One region of the Blautia pseudococcoides genome, then DNA from elsewhere that is predicted to be linked to it. Evidence: predicted binding sites of a transcription regulator. Region 1 holds the regulator's gene; each other region holds the start of a gene.
What was found. Region 1 encodes Rex, which represses fermentation and respiration genes when NADH is low (regulators of the CRP and FNR family bind a similar motif). Its sites were predicted from a motif close to ATTGTTAANTANTTAACAAT; they were not measured.
Positions count from the first base shown of each region.

Region 2: a site for Rex is predicted at 4,391-4,410, ahead of A4V09_RS05960 (acyl-CoA carboxylase subunit beta). Genes of this name have one in related genera too.
Region 3: a site for Rex is predicted at 1,822-1,841, ahead of rsxC (electron transport complex subunit RsxC). Genes of this name have one in related genera too.
Region 4: a site for Rex is predicted at 5,016-5,035, ahead of gap (type I glyceraldehyde-3-phosphate dehydrogenase). Genes of this name have one in related genera too.

Region 1 is NZ_CP015405.2:1,667,387-1,675,169, reverse strand. Features, by position in the region: gene A4V09_RS07895 (TetR/AcrR family transcriptional regulator) at 145-795, shown strand; gene A4V09_RS07890 (ABC transporter ATP-binding protein) at 792-1,691, shown strand; gene A4V09_RS07885 (ABC transporter permease subunit) at 1,688-2,485, shown strand; gene A4V09_RS07880 (ABC-F family ATP-binding cassette domain-containing protein) at 2,510-4,417, opposite strand; gene A4V09_RS07875 (redox-sensing transcriptional repressor Rex) at 4,661-5,305, shown strand; gene A4V09_RS07870 (bifunctional ADP-dependent NAD(P)H-hydrate dehydratase/NAD(P)H-hydrate epimerase) at 5,375-6,877, shown strand; gene alr (alanine racemase) at 6,874-7,783, shown strand, end outside.
Region 2 is NZ_CP015405.2:1,279,469-1,287,251, forward strand. Features, by position in the region: gene A4V09_RS05935 (bifunctional anthranilate synthase component II/anthranilate phosphoribosyltransferase) at 1-801, shown strand, start outside; gene trpC (indole-3-glycerol phosphate synthase TrpC) at 817-1,614, shown strand; gene A4V09_RS05945 (phosphoribosylanthranilate isomerase) at 1,604-2,224, shown strand; gene trpB (tryptophan synthase subunit beta) at 2,259-3,443, shown strand; gene trpA (tryptophan synthase subunit alpha) at 3,436-4,218, shown strand; gene A4V09_RS05960 (acyl-CoA carboxylase subunit beta) at 4,583-6,019, shown strand; gene A4V09_RS05965 (OadG family transporter subunit) at 6,034-6,792, shown strand; gene A4V09_RS05970 (biotin/lipoyl-binding carrier protein) at 6,811-7,182, shown strand; gene A4V09_RS05975 (sodium ion-translocating decarboxylase subunit beta) at 7,299-7,783, shown strand, end outside.
Region 3 is NZ_CP015405.2:1,385,707-1,393,489, reverse strand. Features, by position in the region: gene rsxC (electron transport complex subunit RsxC) at 1-1,771, opposite strand, end outside; gene A4V09_RS06500 (pyridoxamine 5'-phosphate oxidase family protein) at 2,224-2,646, opposite strand; gene A4V09_RS06495 (winged helix-turn-helix transcriptional regulator) at 3,016-3,372, shown strand; gene A4V09_RS06490 (DUF3788 domain-containing protein) at 3,447-3,857, opposite strand; partial or broken gene A4V09_RS06485 (VOC family protein) at 3,860-4,227, opposite strand; gene A4V09_RS25210 (helix-turn-helix domain-containing protein) at 4,324-4,608, opposite strand; partial or broken gene A4V09_RS25205 (DUF6597 domain-containing transcriptional factor) at 4,786-5,085, opposite strand; gene A4V09_RS06475 (methylated-DNA--[protein]-cysteine S-methyltransferase) at 5,207-5,746, opposite strand; gene A4V09_RS06470 (ABC transporter permease) at 6,104-6,847, opposite strand; gene A4V09_RS06465 (ABC transporter ATP-binding protein) at 6,834-7,568, opposite strand.
Region 4 is NZ_CP015405.2:860,301-868,083, forward strand. Features, by position in the region: gene A4V09_RS03955 (polysaccharide biosynthesis protein) at 1-48, opposite strand, end outside; gene A4V09_RS03960 (RrF2 family transcriptional regulator) at 211-666, shown strand; gene nifS (cysteine desulfurase NifS) at 679-1,878, shown strand; gene nifU (Fe-S cluster assembly scaffold protein NifU) at 1,918-2,355, shown strand; gene mnmA (tRNA 2-thiouridine(34) synthase MnmA) at 2,355-3,431, shown strand; gene A4V09_RS03980 (histidinol-phosphatase HisJ family protein) at 4,077-4,877, opposite strand; gene gap (type I glyceraldehyde-3-phosphate dehydrogenase) at 5,086-6,105, shown strand; gene A4V09_RS03990 (phosphoglycerate kinase) at 6,507-7,700, shown strand; gene tpiA (triose-phosphate isomerase) at 7,746-7,783, shown strand, end outside.

The DNA.
Region 1 (7,783 bases):
ACAAGTCCATGTAAGAGAGTATAAGTCCCTGCTTACATGGACTTGTTCTTTTATAAAAAGTTTTCAGACAGGGGTTGAAAATCTGAGTCAATTTCTTATAATGGGTATTAACCGAATCGGTAAAGTACATAAAGGGGGCTCAATATGGAGGACAAACTTAGCAGTCTTTCAGAGGAAAAAAAGAATGCGATCGTCAATGCGGCACTGGAGGTTTTCGGCACCTGTGAATATAAACGTGCATCTACAGATCTGATCGCCGCCAAAGCCGGGATCTCAAAGGGACTGCTGTTTTATTATTTTAAGAACAAAAAAGAGCTGTATATGTATCTGTTTGAGTATGTCTTTGAAAAGGTGGGTTCACGTCTTTTGGATCTGCGTTTTTTTGAAATTACGGATTTCTTCGAGTTATTGGCTTACACAACCGAAAAGAAAGCCCGCATTCTCTCTGATTTCCCCTATCTTATGGAATTCAGCGTCCGGGCATTTTTTACATCCAGGGAGGATGTATCGGAGGCAATGAATTCCTTTATGAAAAACCAGATTGCAAATATGTTTGAGGACTATTGCAAAAATGTAGATATGACAAAGTTCAGGGAGGATGCAGAACCCAGAGAGATACTGCATATGCTTCTCTGGCTTACTGACGGATATATGCATCATAGAATGTTCTATACCGATACGGTAGATGCGGATTTATTGATGCAGCAATTCAGAAAGTGGTCGGAAATGCTGAAGCGGATCGCATACAAAGAGGAGTATCTGACAGAAATGGTTGGAAGGAGGCAAGAAATATGAACGTAATAGAAATCAGCCATATTACAAAAGACTATGGACAGAACCGCGGTGTTTTTGACGTGAGTTTTTCGGTGAAACAAGGAGAGGTACTTGGATTTTTAGGCCCAAACGGAGCCGGGAAGACCACAACGATCCGTCAGATCATGGGCTTTATCAAGCCTGACAGCGGCAGCCTGTCTATCCTGGATATGGATTGTTTTAAGGAGGCGGATAAAATCCAGACATCCCTTGGATATCTTCCCGGGGAAATTGCTTTTATTGACTCTATGACAGGAATGGAATTTATCCGTTTTGTGGCAAAGATGAAGAAAATGAGAGATTTGGGCCGGGCTCAGGAATTAATGAAAATGTTTGAACTGAATCCCTCCGGCAAGTTGAAGAAAATGTCAAAAGGCATGAAGCAGAAGATTGGAATCGTCTGTGCATTCATGAATCCGCTGGCAAGCATCCTGATCCTGGATGAACCGACCAGTGGTCTGGACCCTTTGATGCAGAACCGGTTTGTAGAGTTGATCCTTTCAGAGAAGAAAAAAGGAAAAACCATACTTATGTCTTCCCATATGTTTGAGGAGATTGAACGAACCTGTGACCGTGCCGCGATCATCCGTGACGGGCGCCTGGTTGCGGTGGAGGAAATTGAAAAATTAAAAGAGGGAAGACAGAAAGTGATAGAGATCACTTTCCGGGAGCCAGCTATGGCGGAAGCGTTCGCTGCTGCATTTCCTGAGGTCTCTTATCAGGCCGGGGGAAAAGCAGTGACTGCCAAAGTGGGAAAAAATATTGATCCTTTCCTGAAAAAGGCCAGTGCGTATACGATAACAGATTTAGATGTGCGCACACAGAGTCTGGAAGAGTTTTTCATGCATTTTTACGGAGAGGAGGCAGCACGACCATGAATGCTACGTTATTTAAAAAAGAGATCAAATCAAACTGGCTGCTGCTCGTCATCTTTCTTGCGGTTCTCAGTGTCTATGGCAGTATGATCACTATGATGTTCAATCCTGAAATGGGAGACAGCCTGAAAATGATGGCTGACAGCATGCCGGATTTGTTCGCGGCATTTGGCATGGCTGATGTGGGCCAGACATTGCTGGAATTTGTATCAGGATACTTATACGGAATGCTGTATGTGGCTTTCCCGGCGGTATTCATCATAATTCTCTCAAACAGACTGGCAGCCAAATACGTGGACAACGGCTCCATGGCTTACCTTTTGGCGGTACCTGCCAAACGCTGGAAAATCATGATGACACAGTGTGTTTTCATGCTGGTGTCCCTGCTTGTCATTGTCATTTATGTGACTTGCCTGATACTTGTTGTCAGTGAGGTGCTTTTCCCCGGGGAAATGGAAACAGCAGCGTTTATCCGGATCAATGTGGGTCTGCTGGGAATGCTTGTATTCTTTGGCGGTGCATGTTTCTGTGCTTCCTGTTTCAGCAATGAGTCAAAAACTTCCTCTGCAGTCAGCACAGCCATAGTAGTATATTCGGTCCTTGTGCAGATGATATCGCAGGTTGGAGACAGATTTGAGAAAGTAAAATATGCCACACCTGTGACTTTGTTTGACATAGACGGTCTGAGCGCAGGTGACGGAAAAGCATGGATGATGTGCGGTATTTTGTATCTGGCGGGGATTTTACTTATGGGAATCGGAATTATACGGTTCAGCAAGCGGGACCTGCCCTTATAACAGGAAAAACGGGAAGAACTGGCATTATGCCAGTTCTTCCCATTTTTCATAGAGTTCTTCCAGTTTTTGTGCGATTTCGGCTTTTTCGTTGGCCAGCTTTACGCATTCGGCCACATTGACCGCCACATCCGGCTTCTCCATCTCGGCGTCAATCTCCTTGTCTTTGGCTTCCAGGCGTTCAATCTCTGCTTCAGTCTTTTTCAAATCATTTTCGCGTTTTCTTTGACGTGCCTGTTCCTCTTTCTGTTGTTTCCAGTCCAGCTTTGTGGCAGAGACAGATTCCGCAGTTTCTTCCTCCGCCTGGCCAGGTGCATAGATACGGGTAAGTTCCTCTCTTTTTTCCATGTAGTAATCATAATTGCCGATGTAATTCACCATACTTTTGTTAGTCAGCTCCAGGATCCTGGTGGCTGTCCTGTTGATAAAATACCGGTCATGAGACACATACAGCACAGTTCCGGTGTAATTGCACAAGGCATCCTCCAGAATCTCCTTTGACATAATATCCAGGTGGTTGGTAGGCTCATCGAGGATCAGAAAGTTGGCTTCTGACAGCATGAGCTTAGCCAGGGATACACGTCCCCGTTCCCCGCCGCTTAACGAAGAGATCTTTTTAAACACATCATCTCCGGTGAAGAGGAAAGCTGCCAGCAGATTGCGGATCTCTGTGTTGGTGAGCTTTGGAAAATCATCAGAGATCTCCTCAAAGATGGTTTTCTCCATATGGAGTACATGGTGCTCCTGGTCATAGTATCCGATGTGTACTTTGCTTCCCAGATGAAAGACCCCGGCGTCGGCGGGAACCAGCTCGTTTAAGATTTTCAGTATGGTGGTCTTACCTGTTCCGTTGTTTCCGATGATCGCTACCCGTTCCCCCCGTTTGATAGAAAAATTCAGGTCCGAAAAGAGGGGGAGAGAGGGGAAGGATTTTGTGAGATGTTCCACTGTCAGTACATCCGTTCCGCTTTCCATACGGGGCTTTAAGTAAATACGCATGGAAGCGTTTACCTCTGTGGGCTTTTCTATGACTTCAATCTTATCCAGCAGTTTTTCTCGGCTTTCTGCCCGCTTTATGGATTTCTCCCTGTTAAACTGTTTTAATTTGGCGATCACTTCCTCCTGATGTTTGATCTCCTGCTGCTGGTTCAGATACGCCTGGTAGGCATCCCTGCGAAGCTGGGCCTTTTTCTCACTGTAAGCAGAATAATTTCCGGTAAATGAGCTTACCTTTCCGTTGTCAATATCAATAACTTTGGTTACGATCCTGTCCAGAAAATACCGGTCATGGGATACGATCAGGACAGCTCCCGGATAGTTCAGCAGATAGGTCTCCAGCCAGGAAATGGAATCCATATCCAGATGGTTGGTAGGCTCATCCAAAAGGATGATGTCCGGTTTTGACAAAAGCAGGCGTCCAAGTGCCACACGTGTTTTCTGCCCTCCTGACAGAGTGGAGATTTCTTTTTCAAAGTCACTCTCAGGAAAGCCAAGCCCTTTCAGCACGCCCACAAGCTCGCTTTTATATGCGTAGCCGTTTTCCATTTCAAATTCATGGGTCAGCCGGGAATACGTCTCCATCAGGTGTTCCAGTTCTTTCCCGGAAGCGTGCTTCATCTGCTTTTCCGTTTCCCGCATATGAAGCTCCATATCCAGAATATGCTGTTTGACCTGCAGCAGGGCATCGTAGATGGTGAGGGCGCTGTCCAGCTCCTGGTGCTGGGCCAGGTAGCCGATGGTCCTGCCTCTGGATAAGATGACCTCCCCGCTGTCCGCAGGAATCTCCTGCATGATAATGCGCAGTAGTGTGGATTTGCCCGCTCCGTTGATGCCCACTAAGGCGGCTTTTTCGCGTTCCTCTATATGGAAGGAGGCGTCATGGATCAAATTCATGCCTCCAAACGATTTTTCAATATTTTGACATGCCAGTATCATATTTAAGAATCTCCTTTATCTTTAGGTGTAACTGTTTTGTCTCTTACAGTCATAGACAAAATTCCACTGGGAATGGTCTTTGGCCGTGGGATTTTTGCTTCACCCTTCCTATTATATCTGAAATTCAGAATTTGACAACAGATAAAAACAACAATAACTGGAATTGTATTTGACTTTATTTTAACAATTATATATAATATTCCTATATGAAACAGAAAACTAAGACATAAGGAGGGTAAAGTCGTGGACGAAAAATGCATATCAAAAGCAGTCATCAGAAGACTTCCCCGATATTACAGATATTTAGGAGAACTTTTGGAAGATGGTGTGGAGCGTATTTCCTCAAATGAGCTGAGTACCAAAATGCGCGTGACGGCATCCCAGATCCGCCAGGACCTGAATAATTTTGGGGGTTTTGGGCAGCAGGGATACGGATATAATGTGCAGTACCTGTACACGGAAATAGGTAAGATCCTGGGACTTGACCGGACCCACAACATGATCATCATCGGAGCCGGTAATCTGGGCCAGGCTCTGGCGAATTATGTACAGTTTGAAAAACGCGGGTTTAAGGTTGTAGGCATCTTTGATGTGAATCCGGTTCTGAAAGGCATCTCCATACGAGGCAACGAAATTCTTATGATGGATGAACTTCCCCAGTATCTGAAGGATAATGACGTTCAGATAGCAGCGCTCACTCTGCCTAAGAATAATGCGGAGGAGACAGCGAACCTGCTGGTGGAAAACGGGATCAAGGCCATCTGGAATTTCGCACATCTGGATCTGGAGGTGCCGGAGGATGTTATTGTGGAAAACGTACATCTATCCGAGAGCCTCATGCGATTGTCTTATAATCTGAATTGTTATGTGACGGAACATAAAAAGTAAGAAAAGGCTGCTGCGGGACTTTTGCGGCGGCCTTTTTGCTGATACCGGCAAAAGAGAGGAGTGAATGACATGAAACAAATCGTAACCGGCGGACAGATGAAATTTTTGGATGATTATACCATCCGCAAGATCGGGATCCCATCCCTGGTCCTTATGGAACGGGCAGCCCTGAGTGTGTACCAGGCCCTCCTGGAGGAAAAATTTCCGCTTAAAAAGGTTCTGGTACTCTGCGGAACCGGAAATAACGGTGGGGATGGCGTAGCTGTGGCCCGTATGCTTCATGTGACAGGGGTTTCGGCAGATATCTGTATCCTTGGAAAAAAGGATCATTATACAGAAGAAATGAGAAAGCAAGTGAATATTGCGGAAAATTATCACATATCCTTTGTCAAGAATGCCGTACCTGCTGAATATACTACTATAGTAGATGCTGTCTTTGGTGTAGGACTGTCCAGAGAAGTGGATGGAATTTACAGAGACACCATCGAAGCCCTGAACCGGTCAGAGGCCAGGATCATGGCAGTGGATATCCCCTCCGGTATCAGCGCGGATACGGGAAAGGTGCTGGGCTGCGCAGTGAAAGCTGACGTGACTGTGACCTTTGCCTATGAGAAGGCGGGGCTGTTATTCTATCCGGGTGCTTCCTATGCGGGAAAGGTCAGGACTGCTGATATCGGGATCTATAAACTGCCCCGGAACGATTTTGAACTGTCTGTACTGCGCTGTGAGGAGAAAGATCTGTACCGGATCCCGGAAAGAAAGCCGGATGGAAACAAGGGAACCTATGGGAAGATATTCCTGGCAGCCGGAAGCCGTGATATCAGCGGCGCAGCGTATCTCTCTGCCTGTGCAGCACTCAGGACAGGTGCAGGCATGATCAAGGTACATACCAGGGAGGAGAACAGGCAGGTACTGACCACAATGCTGCCGGAGGCTATGTACAGCTTCTATGACGATGAGGAGATCAAAAAAGAACAGATACAGGAAGGGCTTACCTGGGCTGATGTGATCGGAGTAGGACCGGGACTTGGCACAGGACAGCAGGCAGAAGATATTCTCTACACCATACTGGCCGAGGGCGGTAAACCGCTGTTGATTGATGCGGACGGGCTGAATCTGCTGGCGGGCAGGATGGAGGTGCTGACACAGTATCCGGCACCTATCCTCATAACCCCCCATCTCGGTGAGTTCTCCAGAATCTCCGGGGTCTCTGTCAAAGAGTGGAAGGAAGCCCCCCTTTACCTGACAAGGCGTTTTGCACAGAAATATCACCTGACCGTAGTGTGCAAAGATTCACGTACCGTCATATCCGACGGCAGTGAGGAGATATTTATCAACACTTCCGGCAACAGCGGAATGGCAACAGCGGGAAGCGGAGATGTGCTTTTCGGAATCCTGATGGGGCTTTTGGCCCAGGGCCTTACGGCAAAAGAGGCAGCGCCTTTGGGTGTTTATTTCCATGGGATGGCAGGGGATCTGGCAGCTTCCCAAAAGGGAGAGTACAGTATGATAGCCGGAGATATGATTACACAGACAACGGAAATCTTGAAGAAAAGAGGAACAGTTTTATGAAGACACCAAGCAGGATTTACGTTTCCATAGATTTGGATGCGGTTTCCTATAATCTGGAAAGTATGAAGAGCCATATCCGCAAGGATACAAAAATCATAGCCGTACTGAAGGCGGACGGCTATGGACATGGTGCACTTCCCATTGCCAGGCATATAGAACCCCTGCCTTATATCTGGGGCTTTGCTGTAGCCTGTGTGGAAGAGGGACTTGCACTCAGGGAAGGCGGAATTGAAAAACCCATTCTGATCCTTGGATATACCTTCATGGAAGATTACGAGACGATCATTGAAAACGACTTCCGTCCCACCGTTTTTACCGGAAAGATGGCTGAAGATTTATCGGACACGGCAAAACGGCTGAATAAAACAGTAAAGATACATATTAAGCTGGATACAGGCATGACACGTATCGGCTACCGCAACCTGGAGCACGATGTACCCGAGATCCTGAAAATCGCTGAAATGCCCGGGCTTTTCGTGGAAGGGCTCTTCACACATTTTGCCAGGGCAGATGAGACGGGCAGGGAACCGGCCTATGTACAGCTTGAAAGATATTTGGAATTTGTCCGGGCCTTAGAGGAAAAAGGGCTGCATGTGCCTATGAAGCATTGTTCCAACAGTGCGGGTATCATCCGTATTCCCGAGGCGAATATGGATGCCGTGCGGGCAGGTATTATTCTGTACGGTCTCTATCCGTCCGGTGAGGTGGAAAAGGAGCCGGTGCCTTTAAAACCGGTTATGGCTCTCAAAAGCAGAGTTGTATACATAAAGACAGTGGAACCCGGCGTGGAGATCAGCTACGGCGGCACATTTGTCACAAAGCGCCCTACCAGGGTTGCCACCATTCCCGTGGGATATGCGGACGGGTATGCCAGAGGGCTGTCAAACAAGGGCAGTGTGCTGATAC
Region 2 (7,783 bases), 390 kb from region 1:
AGAGAAGTTATAGATATTGTGGGAACAGGCGGAGACGAGGCAGGAACCTTTAATATTTCCACCACAGCGGCCTTTGTGGTTGCGGCAGGCGGTGTACCGGTGGCGAAACACGGAAACCGCAGCGTATCCAGCAAGAGTGGTGCCGCTGACGTGTTGGAAAACCTGGGAGCCAATGTGGCTCTGGACGCAAAGCAAAATGAAACCATTCTCAACAAGACAGGCATGTGCTTTATGTTTGCCCCTGTTTATCATTCTTCCATGAAGTACGCTGCCCCGGTGAGAAAAGAGATGGGTGTCCGCACCGTGTTTAATATTTTAGGCCCCCTGTCTAATCCGGCAGCAGCTACCATGCAGCTTCTGGGCGTATACGACAAAAACCTGGTTGAGCCTTTGGCAAAGGTACTGGGTAATCTGGGCGTGACCAGAGGTGTGGCTGTGTGCGGTGAGGACGGGCTGGATGAAATCACCCTCACCGGAGAAACCACGGTCTGCGAAATACGTTTTGGAGAGACCACCTGCTACACGATCTCGCCGGAACAGTTTGGAATGGAACGGTGTAAACTTGCCGAGCTGGTGGGCGGTTCCCCTGCTGATAATGCGCAGATAACCAGAGACATTCTTTCAGGCCGCGAGACAGGGCCAAAACGCGATGTGGTCCTTCTAAATGCAGGTATGAGCCTGTATCTTGGAATCGATGGTATTACCCTTCAGGAGGGCATTGACATGGCGCGGGAATTGATAGAGAGTGGTAAAGCCCAGGCAAAATTTGATGAATTTGTAAAGGCCACAAGAGGACAGTAAGAGAGGAGATTCAAAATGATTCTGGAACAGATTGCAAGAGATACAGAGATTCGTGTAACCCAGCAGAAGAAAAAAGTCCCTCTCCAAACAGTGAAAAAAGCGGCGTACAAGATGGAAACGGAAACGGGGTTTCCATTTGAAAAAGTGCTGGCGAAAGATGGGCTTTCATTTATCTGTGAAGTGAAAAAAGCATCTCCTTCAAAAGGGATCATTGCGCAGGAGTTTCCGTATCTGGACATTGCGAAGGAATACGAAGCGGCAGGAGCAGATGCCATCTCCTGTCTGACGGAACCGAAATACTTTCTGGGCTGTGACAGCTATCTGGAGGAGATCGCAAAAAATGTTAAGATCCCAGTCCTCAGAAAAGATTTTGTTGTGGAGGAATACCAGATATATGAGGCAAAGACTTTGGGTGCCAGCGCTGTGCTCCTTATCTGTTCTCTCATCGAACCGGTACTCCTGAAACGTTATATTCAGGTGTGTGACACCCTGGGGATCTCCGCTCTGGTGGAAACCCATGATGAGAAAGAAATCTCCCATGCCGTTTGGGCAGGGGCCAGGGTCATTGGAGTCAATAACCGGAATCTGAGAGATTTCAGCGTTGATGTGGGAAACAGCACAAGGCTTCGCGCACTGGCGCCGAAAGAAGTCCTGTTCGTGGCGGAGAGCGGTATAAAAGGACCTGAGGACATTGTACGTTTAAAGGAAAATAAAGTGAATGCCGTGCTGATCGGAGAGACACTTATGAAGAGCAGGGACAAGAAAAAAATGCTCACTTACTTAAAAGGAGAAGAAACATCCAATGAGCAGTAAAGTGAAAATCTGCGGCCTAAGACGGCTCCGGGATATAGAAATGGCGAATTTGTATGAGCCGGATTATGTGGGATTTGTCTTTGCAGCAAGCAGCCGTCAGGTCACGGAAGAAGATGCAGAATCCCTCAAAGCGGAGCTTGCAGATGGGATTTTAGCGGCTGGCGTCTTTGTAAATGCGCCCGCCGTACAGGCAGCCCGCATTGCCGAGAAGGGAATCATTGATATGATCCAGCTCCACGGTGATGAGGATGAAGCATATATCTGCAGCCTGAAAAGACTCACCGGCAGACCAGTGATAAAGGCTGTTCGTGTACAGAGCCGGGAACAGATCCTTCAGGCGGAAAAACTGCCCTGTGATTATCTGCTCCTTGATACATATACAAAAGGGCAGTACGGAGGGAGCGGAAAGAGTTTTGATCTGTCTTTGATCCCGGGGCTTTCCAAGCCATTTTTTCTGGCCGGCGGCCTGAATGCTGAAAACGTGCGGCAAGCGTTGGAGATCAGCGGTGCATTTGCTGCGGATGTGAGCAGCGCGGTGGAGACAGACGGATATAAAGATACAGATAAAGTGAAGGCTTTTATTCAGGCAGTGCGGGAAGAGAAGCGGTAAAACCAATGGATTTTTAAGGAAGAGGATAAAAAGCATGAGTAAAGGAAGATTTGGAAATTATGGAGGACAGTATATTCCGGAGACACTGATGAGCGCCGTGCAGGAGCTGGAAGAGGCATATAAGAAATACAGCAAAGACCCGGCGTTTAACAAAGAGCTGGACGATCTGCTGAAAAATTACGCGGGCCGTCCGTCCCTGCTGTATTACGCGGAGAAAATGACAAATGATCTGGGGGGAGCCAAAATATATCTGAAGCGTGAGGATTTAAACCATACCGGCTCTCACAAGATCAACAATGTTCTGGGACAGGTGCTTCTGGCAAAAAAAATGGGCAAGACAAGAGTCATTGCCGAGACAGGAGCAGGACAGCACGGTGTGGCCACCGCCACGGCAGCGGCGCTTATGGGACTTAAATGTGAGGTCTTCATGGGACGGGAGGACACGGACCGCCAGGCGCTGAATGTATACCGCATGGAACTTTTGGGGGCAAAGGTACATCCTGTGGACAGCGGAACAGCCACGCTTAAGGATGCCGTCAATGAAACCATGCGGGAGTGGACCAGAAGGATGGATGACACCCTGTATGTGCTTGGCTCTGTTATGGGACCCCATCCCTTCCCTATGATCGTGCGCGATTTCCAGAAGATCATCGGAAAGGAGATCAAAGAGCAGCTGCAGGAAAAAGAGGGCAGACTCCCGGATGCCGTGATCGCCTGTGTGGGCGGGGGCAGCAATGCCATGGGTGCATTTTATGAATTTATCCCGGATGAGCAGGTACAGCTTATCGGATGTGAAGCGGCAGGCCTCGGTGTGGATACAGAGAAACATGCGGCTACCATAGCCAAAGGGACAGAGGGGGTTTTCCATGGCATGAAATCCTTGTTCTGCCAGGATGAGTACGGACAGATCGCCCCTGTGTACTCCATCTCGGCAGGTCTGGATTATCCGGGGATCGGACCGGAACATGCCAACTTAAATGAAACCGGCAGGGCAATATATGTGCCCATTACAGATGTGGAGGCAGTGGAGGCATTTGAATACCTTTCAAGGACTGAGGGGATCATCCCGGCCATTGAAAGCGCCCATGCAGTGGCATATGCCAGGAAGCTGGCTCCGGCTATGGAGAAGGACAAGATCATTGTGGTAAATATTTCAGGCAGAGGCGACAAGGACGTGGCTGCCATAGCACGGTACAGAGGAGTGGAGATTTATGAGTAAAATATATCAGGCGTTTGAAAACAAAAAGGCATTTATTCCATTTATCACAGGCGGAGACCCCACACTTGACGTGACAGAACAGCTTCTGTACGCTATGGAGGAGGCAGGGGCGGATCTGATCGAAATCGGCATACCTTTTTCCGACCCCACAGCAGAAGGCCCTGTAATACAGGAAGCAAATGAGAGAGCACTGAAAGCGGGATGTACCACAGATAAATTGTTTGATATGATAAAAAGAGCAAGAAAAAAAGTCACTGTACCCATTGTATTTCTCACTTATGTGAATCCTATTTTTACCTATGGCAAGGAACGCTTTATGAAAAAATGTGTAGAGTGTGGTGTTGACGGCATTATTGTTCCGGATATGCCTTATGAGGAAATACAGGAGCTGGCACCAGCCTGTGACACATTTGGGATTGATATTATCCCTCTGATAGCACCCACATCAAATGCGCGCATCACCATGATCGCAAAGGAGGCTAAGGGTTATATCTACTGCGTCTCCTCCCTGGGTGTTACCGGCGTAAGGAGCCAGATCAAGACAGATATCGGTTCCATGGTGGAATTGGTGCGGCAGGCAACAGATGTGCCCTGCGCCGTGGGCTTTGGCATATCCACTCCCCAGCAGGCATATGACATGGCAAAAGTATCGGACGGGGCTATTGTGGGGTCTGCAATTGTTAAAATTGTGGCAAAATATGGAAAAGGTTGTGTGCCGCATGTAGCGGAGTATGTAAAAGAAATGAAGGCTGCCGTGGACCGGGCCAATGGCTGAATAGAGCGGAGGATGGGCAATTCCATCCTCCATTTTTATGCAGAAAATTTCGGATGGCGGAGTATTACTGCTGCCGGGTACTATGGGCTGGATGCCTGCTGGCACTAGTTTTTCATACGGTCAGTGCAGTAAATGCGCAGACCTGTCTGAACTGTTGCAAAAAACATTCATAATAATTAAATATTTCACAAATTTTTGTTGAAAAATCCCCGGAAACAAGGTACAATTAAAATCGGCAGAAATTGGTTTTGTCTTTTAACTCAACAAAGTAAAACCAGGAGGCGATTTCTGCATGAAAACCGGATTATCACGCAGATTTTTCGTGCAGAATCCAGGTAAATAATAAAAAATGGAGGGCTGATAAATGAGTAATACAGCACAAAGCTTGGCAAGTAAGAGAATTGCTTCTTTACTTGATGAGAACAGTTTTGTTGAGATCGGCGGCTGTGTCACAGCAAGAAACACAGATTTCAACTTATCTGAAAAGGAAACACCGGCAGACGGTGTCATCACCGGTTATGGTGTCATCGACGGCAGCCTGGTGTATGTGTACAGCCAGGACGCTTCCGTTCTGAACGGAACCATCGGTGAAATGCATGCCAAAAAGATTGTCAGACTTTACGATCTGGCAATGAAAACAGGCGCTCCGGTTATCGGACTTGTGGACTGTGCAGGTTTGAGACTGCAGGAAGCTACAGATGCTCTGCATGCTTTTGGTGAAATCTACACCAAACAGGTTATGGCATCTGGTGTGATCCCCCAGATCACAGGTATCTTCGGAACCTGCGGCGGCGGTCTTGCAATTGTTCCGGCTCTTACCGATTTCACCTTCATGGAAGAGAAGTCCGGTAAGCTGTTTGTAAACTCCCCCAACGCTTTAGAGGGAAATGAAATTTCCAAATGTGATACATCCAGTGCAAAATACCAGAGCGAAGAGGCTGGCCTGGTGGATGTACTGGGAAGTGAGGATGAGATCCTTGCGCAGATGAGACTGCTGGTATCCATGCTGCCTTCCAACTACGAAGACAACTCTTCTTACGAAGACTGCACGGATGACTTAAACCGTGTGTGCCCGGAACTGGAAAATTGTGTGGGCGATACTGCGATCGCACTTTCCCAGATCGCGGACAACCATGAGTTCTTTGAAGTGAAAGCCGCTTATGCAAAAGATATGGTGACAGGTTTTATCCGTCTGAACGGTGCTTCGGTGGGCTGCGTTGCCAACAGAAGCGAAGTTTACAACGATGAAGGTGAGAAAACAGAGTCCTTCGACAATGTACTCTCTGTAAGAGGATGTAAGAAAGCAGCAGATTTCGTTAAATTCTGTGATGCTTTTGAAATTCCGGTGCTGTCCCTGACAAATGTAAAAGGCTACAAAGCAACAAAGTGCGCAGAGGCCAATATTGCCAAGGCAGCCGCACAGCTTACTTACACATTTACAAATGCAACCATACCGAAAGTGAACATCGTGATCGGTGAGGCCTTCGGAAGTGCATATCTGGCAATGAACAGCAAATCCACGGGAGCTGACATGGTATACGCATGGCCCGGCGCTCAGATCGGTATGATGGACGCGCGTCTTGCCGCTAAGATCATGTATGCGGACAGCGATGCTGCCACGATCAATGAAAAAGCTGCTGAGTATGCCGACTTACAGTCAAGTGCAATGGCTGCTGCCAAGAGAGGTTATGTGGATGCCATCATCGAGGCAGAAGATACCAGAAAATATGTGATTGGTGCTTTTGAAATGTTATTCACAAAGAGAGAAGATCGTCCCAGTAAAAAACACGGCACGGTTTAGGCGAGGTGAAGCATATGAAGCAGACATGGAAAAAATTAATTGGTTTGATCCTGATCGGAGTTTGCGCGCTGGCTATGACAGCCTGCGGAAGCAGCAAAGACTCCACAGGTGGTTTAAAAGAGCTGGATGATGCTACCGTTGACTCCCTTGTGGAGAGCTTTGGCAGCGTTGTCGGCAACATTGCTGATCTGGATGAGGAATCCATTGCAGGCCTGATGGAAGGCGAAGATGCATTCAGCGCCTCTGCAGCCAGTGCATGGGAGGGAGCCGGCGAAGATCTGGGAGCATATGTTGAGACGAACAAAGGCGAGGTGGAGATCAAAGACGGCAGCTATATGCTGTCACTGTCATGTAAATTTGAGAACCGCGACGCAGTATGCGTCTTTACTCTGGATAAAAACGGCAATCCTCTCAGTGTGACCATTGACCCACAATATTCAATGGGTGAAAAAATGGCACAGGCAGGACAGAATACACTTCTTGGTGTAGGTACTGTTTTTGTAATGCTGGTCTTCCTTTGCTTTGTTATTTCCTTAATGAAATACATTCCGGGCTTTGTGGAGTCCTTTGGCAAGAAGAAAGCTGCTCCGGAAGAGGTTCGCGTTCCGGCTGCCCCTGTTATTCCGGAAGCAGTGGAGGAAGAGACAGTGGATGACGGTGAACTGATCGCAGTCATTGCAGCGGCCATCGCGGCATCTGAAAATACATCTACAGACAGTTTTGTAGTTCGTTCCATCAGAAAATCAACAAAAAGAAATTGGCAGAGAGCCTAATCACAGGAGGAAATGGTTATGAAATCTTATACAATTACAGTTAATGGCGTTGCATATGATGTAACAGTAGAAGAGGGCGCAGGAAACGCAGCAGCACCTGTGGCAGCTCCGAAGGCTGCTCCTAAGGCAGCACCAAAAGCCGCTCCGGCAGCAAAACCTGCAGCATCTGCAGCAGGCGCAGTGGCAGTTACCGCATCTGTTCCGGGTAAAGTATTCAAAGTGGAAGCAAATGTTGGACAGGCAGTAAAAACCGGTGATAACATCATCATCCTGGAAGCCATGAAAATGGAGATTCCGGTTGTTGCTCCGCAGGACGGTACCATTGCAAGTATTGACGTGGCAGTTGGTGACTCCGTAGAAAACGGCGATACACTGGCATCCATGAACTAGAATTTACAAACATTTGTAAATTCCCGACAGCTAAGAGATAAATCTTGCTGATACAATAGAAAGCACAAATCGAAAACTTTCTATTGTCACGAATACGAACAATGGGAGGTAATATAATGTCTAACGTTACAGATACACTGTCTAACCTGCTCCAGCAGACAGCGTTTTTCAATCTGACATGGGGAAATTACCTTATGATTTTAGTTGCCTTTGTATTTCTTTTCCTGGCAATTAAAAAAGGATTTGAACCGCTTCTTCTGGTGCCGATTGCCTTCGGTATGCTGTTGGTTAATATCTATCCTGATATTATGGCACAGCCATACACGGATGCAGCAGGAATCGAGCACGCAGGTGGACTTCTTCACTATTTTTATCTGATGGATGAATGGAGTATTCTTCCGTCCCTGATCTTCATGGGTGTTGGTGCCATGACAGACTTTGGTCCGCTGATCGCAAACCCCAAGAGCTTTCTTATGGGTGCAGCAGCACAGCTTGGTATCTATATGGCATACTTCCTGGCGATCTTTATGGGATTCAACGGAAAGGCAGCAGCAGCGATCTCCATTATCGGAGGTGCTGACGGCCCGACTTCCATCTTCCT
Region 3 (7,783 bases), 280 kb from region 1:
TACAGCGTCCGCATTTGATACACGCCACTTCCTGTGTCTGGTCCGTATCTATGGCAATGATTCCATTGGAACCTTTCATCATCGGCACATTTAAATCCGGAAGGGCAAATCCCATCATAGGTCCACCCATCTTGATCATAACATCATCATCTGTCACTCCGCCGCAGTAGTCGATCAAATCTTTTACATTGGTACCGATCTTCACGATATAATTGCCCGGATTTTTAATTTTCACTCCGGTCACGGACGCAACACGTTCAATCAGCGGCATACCTTTCTGAATTGCATCAGAAACAGCCTTTACGGTACTGATGTTGCTCACCACAACACCTACATCTGCAGGCAGGCCGCCTCGTGGCACCTGTCTGCCCATAACGCGCTTGATCAGCATTTTTTCAGCACCCTGAGGGTACTTTGTCTTAGCCACTACAACCTGGAGGTTGTCGCAGTCAGCAGTTTTTTCTTCCATAAGCGCAACAGCATCCGGCTTATTGTCCTCAATGACGATAATACCCTTCTCGGCGTCTACTGTTTTCATCATTGCTTTAAGACCATAAAGAATATCATCTGCAAACTCCAGAAGCACTCTGTGGTCTGCCGTCAGAAACGGTTCACATTCACAGCCGTTCAGCAGGATAGCTTCAATTGGCTTGTTTGGTTTTAATTTAACAGATGTGGGGAAACCAGCTCCTCCCATACCTACAATTCCGGCCTCACGAACAATCTCAATGATCTCGTCCGATGTGAGGCTTTCATAACTTTTATTCGGTTTTACTGATTCGTGCAGAGTATTTTTCCCATCTGATTCAATGACTACAGCCATCATCTCACTGCCTCTTGTGGCATGCAGGCGCGGTTCAACTGCAACTACGGTTCCGCTGACACTGGAGTGAACAGGAGCACTGATAAAACCTGCCGCTTCCCCAATCTTCTGTCCCACTTTTACAGTATCGCCCACTTCTACAATGGGATTTGCCGGAGCGCCTAAATGCTGTGACATGGAAATGACAACCGTCTTCGGCTCCGGGAACCTTTTAAGCGTAATATGCTCACTGAATTCTTTACGCTCTGACGGATGAACGCCACCATAGTAGCCTGCGAACCTTTCCTCACGGATGGATTTCACATAGTCATTAATAATTTTAAAATTAATTTTTGAATAATCGCGTACCTGAACCGGCTGATTCAAAAACTCTTCAAGACGGCCCTGCTTTTCCAGCTTTTTATTGATTTTTTCCCAGGCGCAGTCTTTGTTGGGATCCACTTCGCATTTTCCATTCTTTGCGCCGCCGCACTGTCCGTTTACCAGACTCTTTGAGCAGTCAACGATTGGACAGACCCCGCCGGTGACATTCAGGTAACACTGGGCACACGCATCACAGCGCTTTTGGGTCAGTGCCATGCCGTGATGTCCTGTATAATTCAATGAATTGCTGGCCGCATATACAGGTACCTCTGCCATATCTGCAACTGTCTGAATACCCAGACCGCAGGATATCACAAAAACATGCTCCGTGCCTTCAGGAATCATATCCTGTAATTTGTTCCCAGTCTGGGTTTTGTTGCACAAAAAATCAACCTTTGCGCTGCCAGTGACTGTTTTTCCATGTTCGGCAGCAATTTTTTCAAATTCACCGCAATCTGGTTCGTCAATGGTCTCAAATTCCTTGAAGCACTTGTTGCAGGCAATGACGAACAGCTTATCCTTGTGGGCCAGTAATGAAGCCAGTTCTTCATTCCCCTTCAGCTTATACTTGGTATAATTCTCCAATTGTTCACCTTCCTTATAAAATTGATTTACAGACAAAAAACTTATCTACTTTTGTTAATTTTTTCACTCTCTGCACTTCAATGAAAAAATTACAAGAGGCAAATAAGGCATGTCTGTAATTAATATCTATTGTACCACATATTGGTTCTATTTGCTATTCCAAACGTGTTTTTTGTAGGTTTTTTTCACGAATGTTCCAAAGTTTTCTCTGTTTTCCTGTTCTTAGGGTATCAAAAAACTCCATGATCGGATCTCCAGTGCTTCTCTATGCGCATAATGTCCGCATGATAACTCCATTTGATCATTTATTACAAAATAGTCCCGGTGAATCTTACCCATCCCGGGATGTTTTTAAATTCTTCTTGTCGTTGGATATAATGCAGAGTACAGGCAGCGATGGAACTCACCTGCTGCATGTCATATCTCCAAAATTTTGTCACCCAATATGTGTTTTATGATCGCTGTTCTGCTAAACCGATCGGAACACCATCTTCATAAATCCATTCAGACGCATTCTCGATCAATAGTTCAAAAAATACTTCGTCTGATTTTATAAATTCATCTTCGTCACTAAAAGAATCCGGATATCGCAATATATAAGCTGATTTTATTTCCGTATTTCTGTCATCAAAGACAGACCCCAGCAGTTTTGCTTTTCCCGTAAAATAAAAATTCCCCACGCAGACTGCAATGTTGGGATTACTTAACATATCTTTCGCTTTTCTGCTTGCCGCTGATGTTCTTACATATAAGCGCAGCCCTATATTTAAAGGACTTACGGGTCTTGACGAGACCCTGTCATTTTTACTTGTTGATAAATAGATGACTTCTGCTGTACTCAATACACGTTCTAATTTTTTGAAATTGATTTCCATACATAACCTCCGTTGGTATTAATTGAACTCCTTATGAGCATTGGATTTCGAGAACAATCATTTTATCACAGAAAAATTTTAGTATCTTGATAAAAAACGACATCTTTAGAATTTATCAAAGAGAACCCTTTATCTCAAATCATTGTAGCATTCCCAATTATTTTTTTCTTGTATAATATGACACCATGATTATATAAATCAGCCGTATGCCTTCCCGCCCCTATAGATTTATTCATAGCTCTGTGATAGTATGAAGTAATTAAACAGGTTCTTTTAAGTAAAATAGTATTCCGGGTCCCTGCAGTGAAGATAACTCGTTATTCCCAGCTTCAAACGGAATCATTACTATTGCGAAAGGAAGTATCCAAAATGAAAATGCGCAGTGATTATACTTGTCCGCTGGAATTGACCCATGACATGATCCGAGGAAAGTGGAAACCTCTTATTTTATGGCAGCTTAAAAAGGGTGCTTGTTCCCCCTCCGCACTAAAAAAATCCATCCGGGGAATCAGTCAGAAAATGCTGCTGCAGCATCTCCATGAACTTTTAACCTGTGGTGTGATCAAAAAAACATCCTCTTATGGTTATCCTTTAAAAACAGACTATTTCCTTACAGAACGGGGAAAAAAAATTTATGAAGCCGTCTCAATCATGCAGAGTGTAGGAATTGATATGATGCTTGAGGATAACCGGGAAGATTTTTTAAGGGATAAGGGACTGTTATAGTAACAAAATTTTTGCCTTCAATTATGATTATTTTCCTCATACACCCATTCCTTTCCGGGATTTCCTATTTGTGGTCATGAACATTTGACACATAATAATTTTTGAATATCCTCAAATTGTTCCCTGCATGTTACACGGTATTGGATCCAGCCGCCATCCCCGCAGGAATATCTGTTATCAATAAAGTCCTGTGTATATTTCCGCACCTGGCTATATACGGATTCAAACTGTTTATCAGATAATCTCATCATCACGGTGAATGCGTTATCTTCTGCAAAAATATTACACAGCAGTTTCTGCTTTTTTCTATGGGCGATTCCCCAGCCATAGTGATTGCCATAGGGAAACGTGATCTTCTGTGCAGAACCATATGTTTGGGATAGCCACTCATTCAGTAAAGTAAACCGTTCTGCGTTTTCACCGCAGAACGCAGTCATTTGGGTTATGGTTGGCTCTTCCTGTTTATTCAGCATTCTTTCATACATACTCAATCCTCCAAAAGTTTCGTCAAGTCTTCTACAGAAGCGTCCATTTTTACAGACACCTCCTCCATGGTCATACCGGAATCAAGAAAACGCCGGATCACCATTTTCATATCCTCCCCGGCCTCCGTTTACTTAAAAACCCGTCAAAATCCTTTTCCTCAAAACATATTTCCATATTATTGGATTTTTTCAGGACTTTATCCTCCGGAAGATCAACAAGCCAGCTAAAATTCTGCTGCAACGCAATCCCACAGGTATATGATATATTGATTCCATAGTCCTGATAAACCTCTAAACCAAATAAACCTTCGTAAAATTTCCTTGCACGTTTCATGTCCGCCACAGATATAACAACACAGGTATGCTTCATCTTCTATATCCTCCTAATTCTATTTCGTACAATCTCTGTCCGGCTCGTACCATTTTATCGCAGAAGATGAGACGTGTCTTGAAAAATCGCGACATTCTAACGGTTTATGAGAGCAATCTTTTTTGCCTGTTCCGGTGTAACCCCGTGAAATCGTTTAAACTGATTTAACAAATGGGATTGATCTGAAAATCCGTAGCGGTATACCGCATCCTGTACATCAAACCGCTCCTGCTTTACCACATCTCGCCATACATTCTGATATCGTATGAGGCCCGCGGTCCGCTTAATGGACATGCCGATATTCTGCAGAAAAAGACGTTCCATCTGCCTCTGGCTCACACAACTGTACTCGCAAATCTCTTTTACAGAAATATTGCCCATTCCATACAAGATTCTTTCAATGGAATGATAGAGATTGGAATTGTAACGGCTCTTAGCTGTTGTTCGCAGCAGTTTTTTATAAGATGGCTTTCCATCCAGGCAATCCGTTCACTGGTATCTGCCATGTAAAAAAGTGCCTCGTATTCCCCAAATGTCATCCGGTCTACTGATGCGAAATCAAATGTTTGATTGTAAAGCTCCCTCATCTCCACATCTAAAAACAAGCGCACTGCCCAAAAAAAAACGAACCGCAAAGGTCGTCACGTTCTCACGCACTGGCTTCTGTTCAATGCGTTTCGGGGAATCTGCAAGGCCACAGAGACGGCTTGTGATGGTACAGGCTGTATGATCGATCTCTATGATAATATCCGCACAGGTATCCGGAATTACCAGCACCTCCCGGCTCATGGCTTCTCCTATACCGCTTTCCCCGCCCGTCTCCCAAAAACAGGCAATATAGGGGGCAAGCTGGCTGCACGGGGCATACTCAGAATAGGAACTTCCAGTGAGAAACGGTCGTGATGTCGGTCTGTATTGTTTATGAGAATGAAGGTCTCATGTTTATGCCTCCCTTATCTCCTCTTCTATTTTGGGCATTTTACAGGGCAGTCCCCTTTTGTGGCACAAAGAATTCATCCATGGATATACCTTCATGTGTGAGCAGTGCTATCTTTTTATCAATGCCGCCAGCATACCCAGTCAGACTGCCATTGGAACCGACCACACGATGACAGGGGATGATGATGGAAATGGGATTATGTCCTACCGCCCCGCCCACTGCCTGCGCTGACATTCTGTCAAGGCCCTGCCTTGTGGCCACTTTTTCAGCTATCTCACCATAGGTAGTGACCTCGCCATATGGAATCTCCATGAGGATTTCCCATATCCTCTTCCGAAATTCACTGCCTTCAGGCGCAAGGGGTAATTCCTTGGTTTGCGGCTTTTCTCCGCCAAAATAGCGGTCCAGCCAGGTTTTTGCCTGAACAAGCACTGCCAGTTCATGACATGTCTTTGTTTCCTCTTTGATGGAACTGAAAAAATATTTTTGATTTTCTATCCAGAGACCGATCAATGCTTCGTGTTTCGCAGCGATCAAAATCCTTCCAACCGGTGAGGCATAATCTGTTGTATATATCATAAGCGTAGTCTCCTCTCGTCTTTCATCCGCTCTCTCTGCAGATCCTTGTATATGTTCAGCCGCTTCTGTTCCTTGTTGCAAAATTAAATCTTTCTATTTGTACGGCACCAGTGAACCACCTCTGTTACTAACTTATTTTGAGTTATCCGGAATGGTTAAAACAACCGTATATTCACAAGCGCCGTCATCTCCGAAAAGGATAAAATCGTTTCTTCCCTTACATTCAGATCATGTATTTTTTATTATATAGCATAGTCAGCTTTTGTCAACAGAACACATTTCCATTCCATAAAAGAATCCGAAAAAACGGAGCGGATGAAAACCGCCCCGTTACGCTCACGCATGAATTTTCAGTGTTTATTCCCATTTAAAAAAGCGAAATGCTGTCACGGTACAAAATATGACAATCACGGCCATAAGAATAATGGAAATCAGTACATGATCTACACTTTCTCCAAGAGAAGCTGCCTTCAGTAGTTTTATCCCCTGCGTCAAAGGCAGCACATTAGCCGCCTTCTGCATGGTATCAGGCATGACCTCATAGGGAAGCGTTGCACCGGAAAATATCAGCATGGGGAAATACAATATACTTGCGATCACACCTGCTATTTTCGTATTAGGCGCAATACCTCCCACCATCATGCCAATGCTGAACATGGATACCAGCACTAAAAGATAGCCTCCCAGAAACTGTAACACGGACCCGCGAAATTCATATCCGAAGAAAACTGCCGCCGTAAGATACAGTAATAAAAAGGAGATCACCGCATATAGGGTATAGATGACTACCTGCACAAATAAGATCATGGAGGGACTCACAGGTGTGACTTTATAACGCTTCAGTATATGTCTGCTGCGGTAATCGGAGACAACCAACGGCAGTCCCATGACACCGCCGGCACAGATAGAGATTGTGGCAATGGCTCCAAAAGATTGTTCCAGAAAAGTAAATTCCGCGCCCGGATAGGCAGGTTTATCCCCGTATAGGATCCCCAGAATAACCAATACCACAATTGGAACACAGATTGCAAAAATGAACATATCCATTCCCCGCAGCGACAAACTCAGTTCTGTTTTTAACATGGTTTTAAATGTTTTCATTGTTCTGTTCCTCCTCGTCTGTGTACCAAAGATAAGCATCCTCAAATTTCTCATATGGGCTTTTTTCTACAGCCTCAGAAACCGTGCCGTAAAAAACGATTTTCCCCTCCCGCAGAATGCAGATGCAGTCACATAAAGCTTCCACCTCATCCATGAAATGTGAGGTCAAAAAAATAGTCAACCCTTTTTCCTTAAGGTCTGAAAGGATCTTCCAGACCTCCCGGCGCGCCTTTGCATCCAGTCCGGTAGTCAGTTCATCTAAAAATACCACTTCTGGATTGGGTATCAGTGCCAGAACAATGAACAGACGCTGTTTCTGCCCGCCGGATAGATCCTTGACAAGACTTTTCCTTTTATCCGCAATCCCGAACCTTGCAAGCAGTTCAAAGGGATCCGCAGATTTTTTGTATAAAGAGGCCGTCACCCGGCAAAGCTCCGCCACTGTGATCTGCTCCTGATAGCTGCTCTCCTGAAACTGAACCCCCACCTTCTCAAAAAGTTTTTTCCGGTCTTTCAAGGGGTCTGTCCCTAAAATACGGACAACCCCCTGGTCAGCCTTTTTCGTACCCAGAATACATTCAATTGTGGTGGATTTTCCCGCGCCATTGGCCCCGAGCAGGCCAAAAACCATCCCCCTGGCAGCCGATAAATTTATGTTGTCGACTGCGGTCAGTTCACCGTAAGATTTTGTAAGCTGCCTGACTTTGATCACTTCCTGCATATAATTTTCCTCCTATTTGTTTTATCAAGGTCAAGGATATCACGAAAAAAAACATTGGTGTTAAAGTGTAGGGTTGAAACTCAATTATCATTATTCAGGTACCGTTCGCAAAGGGGAAGGTGTTCAAAAAGACCTTTCATATGGTGAGGCAATTAGGTGAACGCTACGAACAAACGACAACATGCATTTAAAAAAAGATTTCTGGGATATCTAAA
Region 4 (7,783 bases), 810 kb from region 1:
CAGAGTCAGGATAAGTGTTCCTTTCAGCAAAATATGTTTGTTATCCATAAGAAGTCCTTTATAGTTACTAGCCGCAGAGAAAGCAACAGTAACTTTTATAGCCTTTTTCACAATATATTCCAAAAAGCATCTTGACAGAACAGGATAAGAATGATATTCTACAGTTAAATCCGAGTAAAACAGTCGGAATTTGAAAAGGATGGTGATGATTTGAAATTATCAACCAAAGGTAGGTACGGCTTGAGGGCCCTGATTGATTTGGCTTTGTACAGTGAATCAGAGGCTGTTTCCATACAGAGCATTGCAACCCGCCAGAATATTTCTGACAGTTATTTGGAACAGCTGGTGCGCAAGTTGAAGAGTGCCGGGTTGGTAGTAAGTGTCCGCGGTGCGCAGGGCGGATATAAGCTTGCCAGACCTGCCGGTGAAATCTCCGTAGGGGATGTCCTTCGGGCACTGGAAGGCAGTCTGGATGCCGTTACCTGTAATGGAGGAGAAAAACATAGCTGTCAGGGTGCTGACTTATGTGTCACCCGATATGTATGGCAGCGTATCAATAATAGTATAAAAGAAACCGTAGATTCCATCATGCTGGACCAGCTCGTAGAGGAAAGCCGCATTATGCGGGATAAGGGGCAGATTCAGGTGCAAAAATGTGACAATTAGGAGAGAGGAAATATGAAGACAACAATATATCTGGATAATGCAGCAACAACAAAGACAGCACAGGAGGTTGTAGATGCCATGCTTCCGTACTTCACAGAAAGCTATGGAAATCCATCCAGCATCTATGAGATCGGACAGAGGAGTAAAGAGGCCATCACCAAAGCGAGAGGACAGATCGCAGAAGTGCTGGGCGCAAAAGCAGAAGAGATTTATTTTACCGCAGGCGGCAGCGAAGCAGATAACTGGGCGCTGAAAGCGGCATTTGAGGCATATAAAAATAAAGGAAACCATATTATCACCACAAAGATTGAGCATCACGCCATTCTGCACACCTGTGAATATCTGGAGAAACGCGGTGCAAAGGTGACATATCTGGATGTGGATGAGAATGGTATCGTAAAAATGGATGATCTGTTAAAAGCCATCACACCGGAGACGATCTTAATCTCTATTATGTTTGCCAACAATGAGATCGGCGCCATCCAGCCAATCAAGGAGATTGGTATGATCGCAAAAGAACACGATATTTTATTCCACACAGATGCGGTACAGGCATTCGGACAGGTTCCGATCCACGTGGATGAGATGAATATCGACATGCTGAGTTCCAGCGGCCATAAAATCAACGGACCAAAGGGAATTGGTTTCCTATATATCCGCAAGGGCGTGAAAATCCGCAGCTTTGTACATGGCGGTGCCCAGGAGAGGAAGAGAAGGGCAGGAACAGAGAATGTGCCGGCTATTGTGGGATACGGTGTAGCAGCAGAGCGCGCAGCCAGGACTATGGAGGAGCGCACAAAGAAAGAGATAGAGCTCAGGGATTATTTTATCGGCAGAATTTTAAATGAGATTCCTTATGTGCGCCTGAACGGCGATGCAAAAAGGCGTCTGCCAAATAACATTAATGTCAGCTTCCAGTTTATTGAGGGAGAATCCCTTCTGATCATGCTGGATATGAAGGGGATCGCAGCATCAAGCGGTTCTGCATGTACCTCAGGGTCCCTGGACCCGTCCCATGTACTGCTTGCCATTGGCCTGCCTCATGAGATCGCCCACGGTTCTCTCAGAATGACCATCAGCGAGGAGACAACAAAAGAAGATCTGGATTATACACTGGATCAGATAAAGGAGATTGTAAACCGTCTGCGTGAACTTTCTCCGCTGTTTGAGGATTTCGTAAAAAAACAGAAACAAAAACAGAGCAGGGCCTGAGAAAATAATAAAACAGACAAATTATGGAGGAAATATATTATGTACAGTGAAAAAGTAATGGACCATTTTCAGAATCCGAGAAATGTGGGAGAGATTGAAGGCGCCAGCGGTGTGGGAACCGTAGGCAATGCCAAGTGCGGAGATATCATGAGAATGTATCTGGATATTGACGAGAACGGCATTATCCACGACTGCAAATTCAAAACCTTCGGCTGCGGCGCCGCAGTGGCAACCAGCAGTATGGCTACAGAACTTGTGAAGGGAAAAACCATTCAGGAAGCCCTGCAGGTGACAAACAAAGCGGTCATGGAAGCCCTGGACGGACTTCCTCCCGTAAAAGTACACTGTTCCCTGCTTGCGGAGGAGGCTATCCACGCAGCTCTCTGGGATTATGCGGAAAAGCATGGAATTAAGATTGAGGGCCTGGATAAGCCCAAGAGTGATATCTCCGAAGAGGAAGTAGAGGAAGAGTATTAATGAAAAAAAAGAAGGTAGTTGTGGGGATGTCCGGCGGTGTGGACTCCTCGGTGGCGGCCTATCTGCTGAAAGAACAGGGATATGATGTCATTGGAGTCACCATGCAGATTTGGCAGGATGAGGACAATGCAGTCCAGGAGGAGAACGGCGGCTGCTGCGGTTTAAGCGCAGTGGATGATGCCAGAAGAGTGGCGAATATGCTGGAGATTCCCTACTACGTGATGAATTTTAAGAATGAGTTTAAGGAAAACGTCATTGACTATTTCATAGGGGAATATCTGGACGGCCGGACGCCCAACCCCTGTATTGCCTGCAACCGCTATGTGAAGTGGGAATCCCTTCTGAAAAGGAGTATGGAAATCGGCGCAGACTATATCGCCACAGGCCATTACGCTAAAATCGTGCAGACGGACAGCGGCAGATACTCCCTGAAAATGTCAGATGCCACAGGGAAGGACCAGACATATGCCCTGTACAATCTGACCCAGTTCCAGCTCTCCCACACGCTGATGCCTGTGGGTGTCTATGAAAAAGATGAAATCAGAAAGATCGCAGAACAAATTGGCCTTCCTGTGGCGAAAAAAAAGGACAGCCAGGAAATCTGCTTTGTGCCGGATAAGGATTATGCCGGGTTTATAGAAGAAAATACCCAGAATAAGATCGAAGAAGGCAATTATGTGCTGGCAGACGGTACGGTGGTCGGCCGCCATAAGGGGATTACCCATTATACCATTGGACAGCGGAAAGGCCTGGGCCTTGCAATGGGACATCCTGTCTTTGTGACAGAGATACGCCCTGAGAGCAATGAGGTGGTGATCGGAGAAAATGAGGATCTGTTTCAAAGAGAACTTGTCTGTGACAGGATCAATTTTATGTCCATTCCCGATCTGCGGGAGGATATGCGTGTTATGGCAAAAATAAGATATAATCACAGAGGTGCTCCCGCTGTCATTCACAGAGAGGATGAGGATAGGATCCGGGTGATCTTTGATGAACCTCAGAGAGCCGTCACGCCCGGGCAGGCAGTTGTTTTCTATGACGGAGAATATGTTGCCGGGGGCGGTATTATTTTATAATGATCTATATGGTGAACCTGCCTGGGAAACAGATTTTTTAGCTTTCTGTTTTCCGGGCAGGTTTTAGATTCGTCTCCTTAAAGTTTGCTATCAGTTTAAAAGGCGGGACATGCTGGGGACGCAAGGGCAGAGCCCAAACCGATGAAAAGTATCTTGACGCTCATAGAGCAGAACAGATCTCATTGATCATCTGGCTGTGCTGCCGTCCCTGAGAGACAGAGGATATGGAAGCGCGTGTCTTCGGGCACTTCAGGATGTATTTGGTGTGAATCTGGGCATGGTAGAGTCTGAAGAACCATCTTTTGCAGCCCGGGAGACGGAAAAACAGGTTCGCAGAAGAAGAATAGTTTTTATGTAAAGAATGGTTTTTATGATTCCCGGAATATATGCCGCCTGTTTGGCGTGGAATACAGGATTTTGGGAAAGGCGGACTGTATGGAAAAAGAGCATAGGCAAATGCGCTGCAGGGAAGAGCTGGACAGTATTTACTGCACTGTGATACCTAAAATCGTATATGGCAGTCAGTTGAAATGGCTGCCATAATAAAGCGCCAATGCGGCAGCCGCACAGGGAAGATCCAAGGGAGGAGCTGTTTTCGGGCCTGCACAACTGCCGGACTGCTGCTTTTTGGAAACGGAATTATACTTATAAAGGAAGAAATTCCGGTTTTCTGTTTTTAAAAACAGTATAATAATTGAATCCGCATTCCTTTAAAAGCGCTCCTGCACGTTCAAAATCATAGGCGATATGTTCCGGTGCATGGGCGTCGGAGCCAAGGGTCAGGATTTCGCCGCCCAGTTCCCGGTAGCGGATCAGTATGTTCTCTGTGGGATTGGGGTGGCCCAGGCCGTATTTGAAGCCCGCTGTATTGCACTCCAGACCAATGCCTTTCTGCACCAGCACACAAAGGATTTCGTCCAGGATATCTCTGTATTTTTCGTAGGAGTAGTACAGGTTGCGGTTGGGGCCATAGCGCACCACATAGTCAATATGGCCGCATACATCAAAGCAGGAATGGACTTTCAGGTTATGAAGAAGACAGGTAAAGTAGCTGCGGTAAGCCTCCTCCTCACTGCGGTTTTCAAAGAATATCCTGTCATAGGGGTCACATCCGTCCGCAACATGTACAGAGCCGATGATAAAGTCAAAGGGGAAGCTGGCTGTAAAGGCGGGCAGCTTTCCGGTCAGATGGGGCTGAAGTCCCAGCTCCATGCCGAAATATATCTCTATTTTATCCTCATACTTCTTTTTGAGTTCCATTAGTTTTTCCTGGTAGGCCGGCATATCCACCAAAAAATCAAACTCTCCGGGAGGAAAATCAAAATCCATATGTTCCGTGAAGCAAATGCTGGGCATATTTCTGTGAATAGCCCCAAGAACCATATGTTCCATAGGGGCTTCACTGTCACTGGAAAATGATGTGTGCATGTGATGATCTGCGTACATAGATGACATCTCCTTTTCTTTTGCTGCTCTAATTATATAGGAAAGAAAGGGAATTGTACATAAAGAGAATGTAAAACTGGAACGATTTTTCATTTTATGCTTGAATTTTTGTCTCAGATTAGGTACAATATCAAATAGGTTGATGTTTCTTTAACAATCTTAATAGAAACCTCACGGAATACAAACACTTTTAGGAGGAATGAATAACATGGCAGTAAAAGTAGCAATCAATGGATTTGGACGTATTGGACGTCTGGCTTTCAGACAGATGTTTGGAGCAGAAGGATTTGAAATCGTAGCGATCAATGATTTAACATCTCCGACAATGTTAGCTCACTTACTGAAATATGACTCTACACAGGGAAGATATGCACTTGGCGATACAGTAACAGCAGGTGAAGACTCCATCACAGTTGATGGAAAAGAGATCAAGATCTATGCAAAAGCAAAAGCTGAAGAACTTCCTTGGGGAGAGATTGGTGTAGATGTAGTTCTGGAATGTACAGGTTTCTATACATCCAAAGATAAAGCAGAAGCACATATCAAAGCAGGTGCTAAGAAAGTTGTTATCTCCGCTCCGGCAGGAAACGACCTTCCGACCATCGTTTACAATGTAAACCATGAGACACTGACAAAAGATGACAACATCATCTCAGCTGCTTCCTGTACAACAAACTGCCTGGCTCCAATGGCAAAAGCATTAAATGACCTGGCTCCGATCAAATCCGGTATCATGTGCACGATCCATGCTTACACAGGCGATCAGATGACACTGGACGGACCGCAGAGAAAAGGTGATTTAAGAAGATCCCGTGCAGCAGCAGTTAATATCGTTCCGAACAGCACAGGTGCTGCAAAAGCCATCGGTCTGGTTATCCCGGAACTGAACGGCAAATTGATCGGATCTGCTCAGCGTGTTCCGACCCCAACAGGTTCTACTACAATTCTGACAGCAGTTGTTGACGGAACAGTAACTGTAGATCAGGTAAATGCGATCATGAAAGAGCAGGCTACAGAGTCCTTCGGATACAACACAGATGAAATCGTATCCAGCGATGTTATCGGTATGAGATATGGTTCTCTGTTTGATGCAACTCAGACAATGGTTATGCCGTTAGACAATGGCACAACAGAAGTACAGGTTATCTCCTGGTATGACAATGAGAATTCTTACACAAGCCAGATGGTGAGAACAATCAAATACTTCGGAAAATTATTAGAGAAATAATCATTAAGAATAAAGATAACCATTCAGCCGGGCCTGTGTATTTACTGCGCAGACCGTGCATAAGAGTGGCGGCAGCAGGTACTCGCTCCATCGCAAAGCGGTTTTAGTGGGCGGATACTCGTAACTACACCATTGATGGAATAGTTATGAATAATGACTCATTAAGGGGTCCGGTCTATTTTGGACCGGGCTTCTTTCGTCCATTCGAGAAATGGGAAGTATTATTTGATAAGAACAAGTAACGATTCAGCAGGTCTGCCCATTCACTGCGTTGACCGTAAGGAAACATTCCGCAGCCTAGCAAAATTCCATGGCAAAAGGCAATTATGCATGGATCTTTGCCTGCAACTGTGGGGATACTGAACTGTTACAAGAACAAATATTAAAGGAGGCATCATCCAATGCTCAACAAAAAATCAGTTGATGACATCAACGTAAAAGGTAAAAAAGTTTTAGTCCGCTGTGATTTCAACGTTCCCCTTCAGGATGGTAAGATCACAGATGAAAACCGTCTGGTAGCAGCTCTTCCAACTATCAAGAAGCTGATCGCTGATGGCGGAAAAGTGATCCTGTGCTCTCACCTGGGCAAACCCAAGGGAGAAGCAAAACCGGAATTATCTTTAGCACCTGTTGCAAAGAGAATGTCAGAATTACTGGGACAGGAAGTAAAATTTGCCGCTGACCCGGAAGTAGTCGGACCAAATGCAAAGGCTGCTGCCCAGGCAATGAAAGACGGAGATGTTATTTTACTGGAAAATACACGTTACCGTGCAGAAGAGACGAAGAACGGAGAGGCATTCAGCAAAGAGCTGGCATCTCTGTGCGATGTATTTGTAAATGATGCATTTGGTACTGCCCACAGAGCACACTGCTCCAATGTTGGTGTGACACAGTTTGTAGATACCGCAGTTGTCGGATATCTGATGCAGAAAGAAATCGACTTCCTGGGAAATGCAGTGGACAATCCTAAGAGACCTTTTGTTGCAATCTTAGGCGGCGCTAAAGTTTCCAGCAAGATTTCTGTTATCAACAACCTGCTTGACAAAGTGGACACCCTGATCATCGGCGGCGGAATGTCCTACACGTTCTCAAAGGCTATGGGCGGACACATTGGTATCTCTCTCTGTGAGGATGACTATCTGCAGTATGCACTGGATATGATGAAAAAAGCAGAAGAAAAAGGCGTAAAACTTTTACTGCCGGTGGACAACCGTATTGGTGATGACTTCTCAAATGACTGCAACATCCAGGTGGCAAAACGCGGTGAGATCCCGGACGGATGGGAAGGCATGGATATCGGACCTGAGACAGAGAAAATTTTCTGTGAAGCTGTGAAAGATGCCAAGACTGTAGTATGGAACGGACCAATGGGATGTTTTGAGATGCCCAATTTTGCTCATGGAACAGAGGAAGTTGCAAAAGCACTGGCTGATACAGACGCTACCACCATTATCGGCGGCGGTGATTCAGCAGCAGCTGTCAATATCCTGGGATATGGGGACAAGATGACACACATCTCCACAGGAGGCGGTGCTTCCCTGGAATTCTTGGAAGGCAAAGAACTGCCGGGTGTGGCAGCAGCTAACGATAAATAAAATATCCCGCAGCTTGCGGGAATATAGAAAGAAGGAAATCGGATTATGGCAAGAAGAAAAATTGTTGCTGGTAACTGGAAGAT